Parazoarcus communis: one gene and its partners. The protein of the gene in region 1 binds, or shares a complex with, the protein of each later gene. Links are inferred from orthologs where the notes say so. Each region holds a gene or a part of one and is shown in the gene's direction. Other genes may lie near its edges. The genes, in order: dnaX, holB and holA.

The links.
Region 2: the proteins of dnaX (region 1) and holB are in contact, whole or in part, in a cryo-EM structure (PDB 8GIZ), measured with the Escherichia coli proteins. The link is inferred for Parazoarcus communis from one-to-one orthologs.
Region 3: the proteins of dnaX (region 1) and holA are in contact, whole or in part, in a cryo-EM structure (PDB 8GIZ), measured with the Escherichia coli proteins. The link is inferred for Parazoarcus communis from one-to-one orthologs.

What each region holds. Positions count from the first base shown.
Region 1 is NZ_CP022188.1:2,401,816-2,404,915, forward strand. Bases 72-3,019 are described here. They hold dnaX (DNA polymerase III subunit gamma/tau), read left to right. Parts: upstream 72-505; coding sequence 506-2,533; downstream 2,534-3,019. Other genes in these bases: CEW87_RS10955 (ZIP family metal transporter), read right to left, coding at 72-72; CEW87_RS10965 (YbaB/EbfC family nucleoid-associated protein), read left to right, coding at 2,564-2,887; recR (recombination mediator RecR), read left to right, coding at 2,893-3,019. In the rest of the region: more of CEW87_RS10955, read right to left, coding at 1-71; more of recR, read left to right, coding at 3,020-3,100. UniProt on the Escherichia coli protein: Part of the beta sliding clamp loading complex, which hydrolyzes ATP to load the beta clamp onto primed DNA to form the DNA replication pre-initiation complex.
Region 2 is NZ_CP022188.1:3,657,911-3,660,990, forward strand. Bases 119-3,046 are described here. They hold holB (DNA polymerase III subunit delta'), read left to right. Parts: upstream 119-1,021; coding sequence 1,022-2,071; downstream 2,072-3,046. Other genes in these bases: mltG (endolytic transglycosylase MltG), read left to right, coding at 119-381; tmk (dTMP kinase), read left to right, coding at 393-1,025; CEW87_RS16710 (PilZ domain-containing protein), read left to right, coding at 2,068-2,433; CEW87_RS16715 (TatD family hydrolase), read left to right, coding at 2,441-3,046. Outside these bases: more of mltG, read left to right, coding at 1-118; more of CEW87_RS16715, read left to right, coding at 3,047-3,080. UniProt on the Escherichia coli protein: Part of the beta sliding clamp loading complex, which hydrolyzes ATP to load the beta clamp onto primed DNA to form the DNA replication pre-initiation complex.
Region 3 is NZ_CP022188.1:2,627,127-2,630,164, reverse strand. Bases 38-2,923 are described here. They hold holA (DNA polymerase III subunit delta), read left to right. Parts: upstream 38-919; coding sequence 920-1,927; downstream 1,928-2,923. Other genes in these bases: CEW87_RS12075 (glutamate-5-semialdehyde dehydrogenase), read left to right, coding at 2,015-2,923; lptE (LPS assembly lipoprotein LptE), read left to right, coding at 408-923; leuS (leucine--tRNA ligase), read left to right, coding at 38-397. Outside these bases: more of leuS, read left to right, coding at 1-37; more of CEW87_RS12075, read left to right, coding at 2,924-3,038. UniProt on the Escherichia coli protein: Part of the beta sliding clamp loading complex, which hydrolyzes ATP to load the beta clamp onto primed DNA to form the DNA replication pre-initiation complex.

The sequences.
Region 1 (3,100 bases):
GCCGCCGGCGGCGCGCAAGGCGCCCGCTGTGCTGTTGGGCTGGAAATGCAGTCGGGCAACTCGAGCGATCATGGCAGTACCTCCCTGAATCTTTGCCCGGGCGACGTGTCAGGGCGCAGGCTTAGTATGGCCCTGGTGTTTCTATAGTAAAAATTGAACGTAATGATTGATGTGATAGGTGGGTGGTATCGGCATCGTGCATTCAGGCCCTTGAGTGCAGCGGCCGGCAGCGCATCCGAGGGAAGGGGGGGCTCAGACTGTGTAAGCGAAATCGGCACAGATCTCGCGCAGGGTTTCCAGCAGTGTCTGGTAGTTGAAGTTCGATGTGGTCATGGCTTTCTGGTCTCCGGGGTGTCCGTTGTCTGGGTTACGGCGCCAGAATAAGCGGCGTCTTTTGATAGCGCCAATCGATTGAATGTATTGTTTTGATGGTTGTTAATTATCGAAGGGTCTTGCCATCAAGCTCTCCCGGAGAGCCGGGGTTGCTCTGATAGAATCGCTGCCCATGAGCTATCAGGTTCTCGCACGTAAATGGCGGCCGAAGTCCTTCGGTACGCTGGTCGGACAGGAGCATGTGGTCCGCGCGCTTTCGCACGCGCTGACCACCGGCAGGCTGCATCACGCCTGGTTGTTTACGGGAACGCGGGGGGTGGGAAAGACCACCATTTCGCGCATTCTTGCCAAGGCGCTCAACTGCGAGACCGGTATCACCGCCGAACCGTGCGGCGTGTGTGACGCCTGTCGGGCGATCGACGCCGACCGCTTCCCCGACTACGTCGAGATGGATGCCGCGTCCAATCGCGGTGTCGACGACATGGCGGCCTTGCTGGACAAGGCGGTCTATGCACCGGTGCAGGGGCGCTACAAGGTCTACATGATCGACGAAGTGCACATGCTCACCGGCCATGCCTTCAATGCGATGCTGAAGACGCTCGAAGAGCCGCCGGAGCACGTCAAGTTCATTCTTGCGACGACCGATCCGCAGAAGATTCCGGTCACCGTGTTGTCGCGCTGTCTGCAGTTCAACCTGAAGCAGATGCCGCAGGGCAGTATCGTTGACCATCTGTCGGGTGTGCTTGCGGCCGAAGAGGTTGTGTTCGAGCCCGGCGCGCTGCGCCATATTGCCAAGGCGGCAAACGGTTCGATGCGCGACGCGCTGTCGCTGCTGGATCAGGCCATTGCCCACGGCGCGGGGAAGGTGGTCGAGGAGCCGGTCACGCACATGCTCGGCACGGTCGGAGACGACCACCTGCATGCATTGCTCGATGCGCTCGCAGCGGGTGATGTCGCCGCGATGCTGGCGGTCGCCGACGGCATGGAAGCACGCAGTCTTTCTTTCGATGCAGCGCTGCAGGCACTGGCTTCGATGCTGGGTCGAATCGCGCTGTTTCAGTTCGCACCTGGCGCCATTTCCGACGACGTAGAACGTCAGCGTCTGGCACCGCATGCCGAAAAATTCGATGCCGAGTTTCTCCAGTTGGCGTACCAGATCGCGATCCACGGTCGCGACGAGTTGGCGCTGGCGCCTGACGAATACACCGGCTTCAGCATGACGCTGTTGCGTTTGCACGCGTTCCGGCCTGATCAGCCTGCTGCGATGGGCTCTCCTGCGCTTGCGGGGAGCGGCGGCAGCGGCGAGGCGAGGACGGTTTCACCGGTTTCTGGGGGGGCTGAAACGCGTCCGGTTGCGGCTGCGACACCGGCTTCATCCGCAGCCTCCGTCGCCGAGCGCAGTGCGGCACCATCGCCCGCGCCTCAGCCGGTCTCGCCCCCACCTGTCTTGCAGCCTGCCATGACCGCGCCGGTCGAAAGAAAGCCCGAGCCGCAGCCTGAGATCAAGCCGAAGGTCGAGTCTGGGTCCGGCCCAAAGCCGGCCAGTCGCGACCTGGCGCCCTGGGAGGATCTGCCGCCCGAGGCGATGATGCATGACGACGCGTATTCGGGGGGCGCCAATGCCTTCGACGACGAGGCGGATGCAGCGCCCGCGGTTCCGGCTCCGCCAGCAACGCCTGCGGATAAGGCTGCCGCGCGACCCGAGGCGTCTGCGCACACGCCGGCGCCTGAGTCGCCGATTGTTGTGCCAGGCGCACCTGCAGCGACTCCTGCGCCGCGGGATGCCCACGCTGATGCCGATCTGGCTGCCGCATTTGCCGCAAGTGACTGGCGCACGGTGGTCCGGTTGCTCGGTATCGGTGGGCTGGTGCGCGAGCTTGCGCAGCACTGCGAGTGGGTCGAATGTGTCGATGACCTGCTGGTCCTGCGCCTGTCCGATACCCATCGCCATCTGCTCGACATGAACCGGGCTGCGGTCGAGCGCGTGCAGGACCAGCTTGCGTCCGCACTGTCGCGCCCGCTCAGAATTCGGGTCGATGTCGGTGCAATCACCGGCGAGACACCCGCCCAGCGTGATGAAATCGAGCGTCGCGCGCGCCATGCGGTCGCGGTGGCTGCGCTCGAAAGCGACCCCTTCGTGCGCGAACTGATCGAGCGCTTCGATGCCACGCTGGTCGAAGCCACAGTCAAACCCTTCTAACCATCCATCTCACTTTGGGGAGTTGTCACCATGATGAAAGGCGGTCTCGGAGGCCTGATGAAACAGGCCCAGCAGATGCAGGAAAACATGAAGAAAATGCAGGACCAGTTGGCCAGCGTCGAAGTCGACGGCCAGTCCGGTGCCGGCATGGTCAAGGTCGTCATGACCTGTAAGTACGATGTGCGCCGGGTCTCGATCGACGACTCGGTCATGGACGACAAGGAAATGCTTGAGGATCTCGTCGCTGCGGCTGTCAATGACGCCGTGCGCAAGGTCGAGAGCACCACTCAGGAGCGCATGGCCGGCTTTACCTCGGGCCTGAACCTGCCGCCCGGATTCAAGCTGCCGTTCTGATTCCAATGCAGCCTTCGAGTCTTGACGAACTGATCGACGCCCTGCGTTGCCTGCCCGGGGTTGGCCCCAAGTCGGCGCAACGCATGGCCTATCACCTGTTGCAGCGTGATCAGCGTGGCGCAGGCCGCCTGGCGCGTGCGATGGGTCATGCACTCGAAGTGCTGCGTCATTGCGACCGCTGCAACACCTTCACCGAAGAGGCTGTGTGCCAGC
Region 2 (3,080 bases), 1.3 Mb from region 1 along the record:
GAAGCGCTCATTCTGGCCTCGATCATCGAAAAGGAAACCGGCCGCGCGGAGGATCGCAGCGTGGTGGGCTCGGTGTTTTCCAACCGCTTGCGCATCGGCATGCGCCTGCAGACCGATCCCACGGTGATCTACGGCCTCGGTGAGGACTTCGACGGTCGGCTCCGTCGTCGCCACCTGGACACCGATCATCCGTGGAATACCTATACCCGCGCGGGACTGCCGCCAACACCGATTGCCATGCCCGGGCTTGACTCCCTGCAGGCTGCAGTCCGGCCGCAGAAAACCGATTTTCTGTATTTTGTTGCACGCGGGGATGGCAGCAGCGAGTTCTCGCGCAATCTCAATGATCATAATCGCGCGGTGGATCGCTATCAGCGCTGAGGAGTAGTCCGTTGGAAGCAGTCGTGCAGAAAGGGCGTTTCATTACCTTCGAGGGAATCGATGGCGCCGGCAAGAGCAGTCAGATTGCCGCCGTGGTGTCGATGCTGGGCGCACGCGGGGTGCTTGTCGAGCAGTCGCGCGAGCCCGGTGGAACCCGGCTTGGCGAATCCCTGCGCGAGCTCCTGCTGCATGAACCGATGCACCTGGAGACCGAGGCCATGCTCATGTTCGCCGCGCGACGCGAACATCTTGCAGCGCGCATCGAGCCCGCGCTTCTGCGGGGCGAGTGGGTGGTGTGCGACCGTTTCTCCGACGCGACCTACGCCTATCAGGTGGGTGGTCGCGGCCTGGAGCCGGAGAAGTTCGCGGCACTTGAAACCTGGGTGCATCCGGGGCTGCAGCCTGATCTCACCCTGTTATTCGATCTGCCACCCGAGATCGCTGCGAGCCGGGTGGCGTCGACCGGCGCCGATCCCGACCGTTTCGAACGCGAACAGCGGGACTTCTTCGAGCGGGTACGTGAGGCTTACCTCACCCGGGCCCGCCATGCCCCCGGGCGGATCTGCGTGATCGACGCCAATCGCCCGCCGGAACAGATCAGGAATGACATCGAAACACTGATCGAGGAGCGCTTCTTCGCATGATTCAGCCGTGGCTTCAACCGACCTGGGCCAGACTTGTTGCGCTCGCTGGCAAGCTCCCTCATGCGCTGCTGTTCGTCGGGGCGCCGGGGCTGGGCAAGCGCGAGCTGGCCGAAAGTCTGGCCGCCCGGCTGCTGTGCGAGTCACCTCTGGCCGACGGCCATGCCTGCGGCCGCTGCGATGCGTGCCAGTGGCGCGAGGCGGGCAACCATCCGGACTTCTATCGCGTGGTACCGGCCGCGGCGGCAGATCAGGCCGATGCCGGCGAGGACGCGCCTGCGGGTGATGCGGCGGGCGGCAAGGCCAAGTCGAGTCAGATCGTGATCGACCAGATCCGCGAACTGCAGTCTGCGCTCGCGGTCACCGGGCATCACAGCGCGCAGCGCGTCGTCGTGCTCGATCCGGCGGAGGCGATGAATACCTTCACCGCGAACGCCTTGCTCAAGCTGCTCGAAGAACCCCCTGAGGGCTGCAGCTTTTTGCTTGTATCCTCGGCGCCTCGCAGGTTGTTGCCGACCATTCGCAGCCGTTGTCAGCAGTGGAGCTTTCCGCGCCCCGATCCTGCCCAGCGTGCAGCCTGGCTGGCCAGCGAACACACGGAAATGCAGGGGCTGCTTGCACTGGCAGGCGGCATGCCGCTGGCGGCAAAGCGGCTGGCGGAGCAGGGCGGTGTTGGCTTGCTGGAGCGCTTCGTGCGCGATCTGTCGGGTGAGCCGGACGCGCTCAGGCTGGCGGGGCAGTGGGAAGCCTGGCTCAAATCCAAGGAAGCGCTGGCAGCCGGTTTTGGCTTGAGCACGCTGGTGGAGTGGATGCAGCGTTGGGTGGCGGACGTCGTCAGTCTGCGTCTTGGCGGGCAGGTGCGTTTCTTCCCGGCGCAGGAAAAAGTGCTCTCTGCGCTGGCTGGCCGCATGAGCGTGGCGGCTGCGAGCAGCTGTTACAATGAGATCGCCCAGATTCGACGCGTGGCCACGCACCCGCTGAACCTTCGCCTTTTTCTTGAAGATATGCTGATGCGCTATGCACGCGCAGTGAGAGGAGCCCGGACTTGAGCGAAGCCAGTCGTACCCATGTTGCACGTCCGAGCGTGCTGTCGCTGAACATCAGTTCCAAGTCGGCCTTGTACGCAGCCTACATGCCCTTTCTCGCAAACGGGGGGATCTTCGTGCCCACGCCGAAGTCCTACAACTTGGGCGACGAGGTCTTCATGCTGTTGCAGTTGATGGACGATCCGACCAAGCATCCGATTGCGGGTACCGTGGTGTGGGTTACACCATCGGGTGCGCAGGGCGGAAAGGCGCCGGGTATCGGCGTACATTTTTCCAGCGACGAGGCCGGTGTCGCCTTGCGTCACCGCATTGAACAGATCCTGGCCGGTCATCTGGGCTCGGCCAGGCCCACCCATACCCTTTGAGTAGCTGATGTTCGTAGATTCACATTGCCATCTCGACTTCCCCGATCTCGCTGCGCGTGAGGACGAAATCCTCGCCGCAATGGCCGACAAGCGCGTCGGTCAGGCGCTGTGCATCAGCGTCAATCTGGAGGATTTTCCGCGCGTGCGGAGCCTGGCCGAGCGCCACGGCAATCTGTGGGCGTCGGTCGGCGTGCATCCGGACAATTCGGATTGCGAGGAGCCTGATGTCGAGCGTCTGCTCGCCCTGGCAGATCATCCGCGGGTTGTGGCGATTGGTGAAACCGGACTCGACTACTACTGGCACAAGGACGAGCCGGAATGGCAGCGCGAGCGCTTTCGCACGCACATCCGTGCCGCACGGGCCTGCGGCAAGCCGCTGATCATTCATACCCGCAGTTCGGCCGCGGACACGCTGCGCCTGATGCAGGAAGAGAAGGCGTCGGAGTGTGCCGGAGTGATGCATTGTTTCACCGAATCACGCGAAGTGGCAGAGGCGGCCATCGAGATGGGGTTCTACATTTCGTTCTCGGGCATCGTGACCTTCCGGAACGCGAAAGCACTCAAGGAAGTTGCTGCCTGGGTGCCGCTCAACCGGATGCTGATCGAGACGGACGCGCCCTATCTTGCACCCATGCCGCACCGGGGCA
Region 3 (3,038 bases), 230 kb from region 1 along the record:
AATGAAGATCCTCAACGCGCTCGAAAAGGCGCCGCGTGACAACGCCGCAGCCCACGCCGAACTGACCGAAGAGGGGCTTTCCATCCTGTTGCGCCTGCTGTCGCCGATCACCCCGCATATCGCACATGCGCTGTGGACGGACTGCGGCTTCGGTGAAGACATCCTCGCTTCAAGCTGGCCCGAGCCCCTCGAGGCCGCGCTCAAGCAGGACGAAATCGAGCTGATGGTGCAGGTCAATGGCAAGCTGCGCGGCAGCATCAAGGTTGCTGCAGAGGCCAGCAAGGCCGAGATCGAAGCGCTCGGACTGGCTTCCGAAGCCGCACAGAAGTTCATGGAAGGGAAGCCGCCGAAGAAAGTCGTCGTCGTTCCCGGCCGTCTGATCAACATCGTGGTCTGAGGACGCACTCATGCACTCCAATACTGCCCGCCGCCGCCTGCTCAAAGCAGGCGCGGCACTCGCAGCCTCGGCCATGCTTGCCGGCTGCGGCTTCCATCTGCGCGGGCCTCAACCCCTTGCCTTCTCCACCCTGCATGTCAGTGTCAGCGAGTTCTCCGACCTTGGCTCGGCGATTCGCCGCAAGGTGGAAAACAGCGGTACCACAACGGTCACCGAAAATGCAGGCAAGGCGGAGGCCAGACTTCAGATTCTTGCAAACGAGCGTGGCCGGGAAATCCTCAGCCTCACGAGCTCCGGTACGGTGCGCGAGTACCAGCTCACCCAGCGCATCCGTTTCCGCCTCATCGACAACAAGAACGTCGAGCTGATCCCGCCAACGAACATCTCGGGACAGCGCGAGTACACCTTCGACGATGAAGAGGTGCTAGGCAAGGAGCAGGAAGAAGCGCTGCTCTATCGCGACATGCAGGCCGACCTCGTGCAGCAGATCATGCGCCGCCTGGCGGCCTATCGCCGGCCACAGTGAACCTGAGGCCAGACCAGCTCGCGAGCCAGCTCGACAAGCCACTGGCGCCACTGTGGGTGCTTTTCGGCAACGAGCCCCTGTTGGTGCTCGAGGCCGGCGATGCAATCCGGGCAAGCGCCAGGCGGCAGGGCTTCTCCGAACGTGAAACGCTGGTCGTCGGCCAGGGTTTCCGCTGGGAAAGCCTGACCATGGCGGCCGGCAACATGTCGCTGTTCGGCGGCGAAAAGCTGGTCGACCTGCGCATTCCCACAGGCAAGCCCGGCCGCGAAGGCGGGGACGCACTGCAACGCTACCTCGCCCACTTGCCTGCGGGCGTGCTCACCCTGATCACGCTCCCCGAACTCGACTGGCAGACGCGCAAGACGGCCTGGTTCAAGGCGCTCGGCGAGCACGGCATCATCATCGAGCTCAATGCGCCCGAGCGCGAACGCCTCCCTGCCTGGATCGCGCATCGCCTTGCCGCCCAGCAGCAGTCTGCCGACCCCGAAGCACTGAGCTTCATCGCGGACCACGTCGAAGGCAACCTGCTTGCGGCCCACCAGGAGATCCGCAAGCTCGGTCTGCTGCATCCGGAAGGCAAACTCAGCCTCGAACAGATTCAGGACGCCGTGCTCAACGTTGCCCGCTACGACATCGACAAGCTGCGTCAGGCGGTGCTCGAAGGCGACCCTGCACGTTGTGCGCGACTCCTCGAAGGACTCAAGGGAGAAGGTGCTGCCCCTCCGCTGATCCTGTGGGCGCTCGCCAACGAAACCCGCAGTCTCGCCAGTCTGCGCGCCGGGCGCGATGCAGGGCAGCCACTCGCCGCGCTGTTCAAGAGCGAGCGCATCTTCGACAACAAGCGTCAGCAGGCGCTGGGTCGTGCGCTGGAGCGCCTGAGCCAGTCCGGGCTGCGCGCCGCGCTGATGCACGCAGCGCGCATCGATCGCATGATCAAGGGGCTGGTCGCCGGCGATGTCTGGGACGAGTTTCTGCAACTGGCACTGCGACTCGCCCGCCGATAAGTTCAATGGCCGGATTGCACAAGCGAACCACACGAAGCACTTTCAATGCTTTAATTCCTGTTTGGCTCTAGCGCTGCGAAGATACAGATGGACATCCAGAACTACATGCAAACTCTCGGGCGACAGGCCCGCGCCGCATCCCGTCTGCTGGCTGCGGCCTCATCCGAGGCCAAGAACACTGCCCTGCTGGCCATGGCAGCTGACATTCGGGCACGTGCCGCCACCTTGCTGGCCGCCAACGCGCAGGACCTTGAAGCTGCGCGTCGCGCCGGTCTCGAGCCGTCCATGATCGACCGCCTGACGCTCACCGAGAAGGGCGTCGAGGCCATCGCCGTCGGCCTCGAACAGGTCGCGGCACTGCCCGACCCGGTCGGCGAGATCACCGACGTCAAGCGCCGCCCGTCGGGCATTCAGGTCGGCAAGATGCGGGTGCCGCTCGGCGTCATCGGCATCATTTACGAAGCCCGGCCCAACGTCACAGCGGATGCTGCCGCGCTATGCCTCAAGTCAGGCAATGCGGCCATCCTGCGCGGTGGCAGCGAGGCCCTGCACTGCAACCAGGCGATTGCCGAGTGTGTGCGCAACGGACTTGCCGCCGCTGGTTTGCCGGAACATGCAGTACAGGTTGTCGACACCACCGACCGGGCTGCCGTCGGTGCCCTCATCACCATGCCCGAGTTCGTGGACGTTATCGTGCCGCGTGGAGGCAAGGGCCTGATCGAGCGCATCTCGCGCGAATCCAGAGTCCCCGTGATCAAGCACCTCGATGGCAACTGTCATGTGTACGTCGATGACGAAGCCGACCCGACGCGTATCGTACCCATCGTCGAGAACTCAAAGACCCAGCGCTACGGCACCTGCAACACCGCCGAGTCGCTGCTCGTTTCGCGCACGGTGGCCGACCTCTGCCTGCCCGCCATCGGCACCATGCTCGCCGGCAAAGGCGTCGAGATGCGCGCCTGCCCGGAATCACTCGCGCTGCTGACGGAAGCCGGCATCGCCGCCGACAAGCTCGTGGCCGCGACGGAGCAGGACTGGAGCGAGGAGTACCTCGGGCCGATCATCGCGGTGAAGATCGTTGCTGGCCTGGATGAAGCCATCGAGCACATCA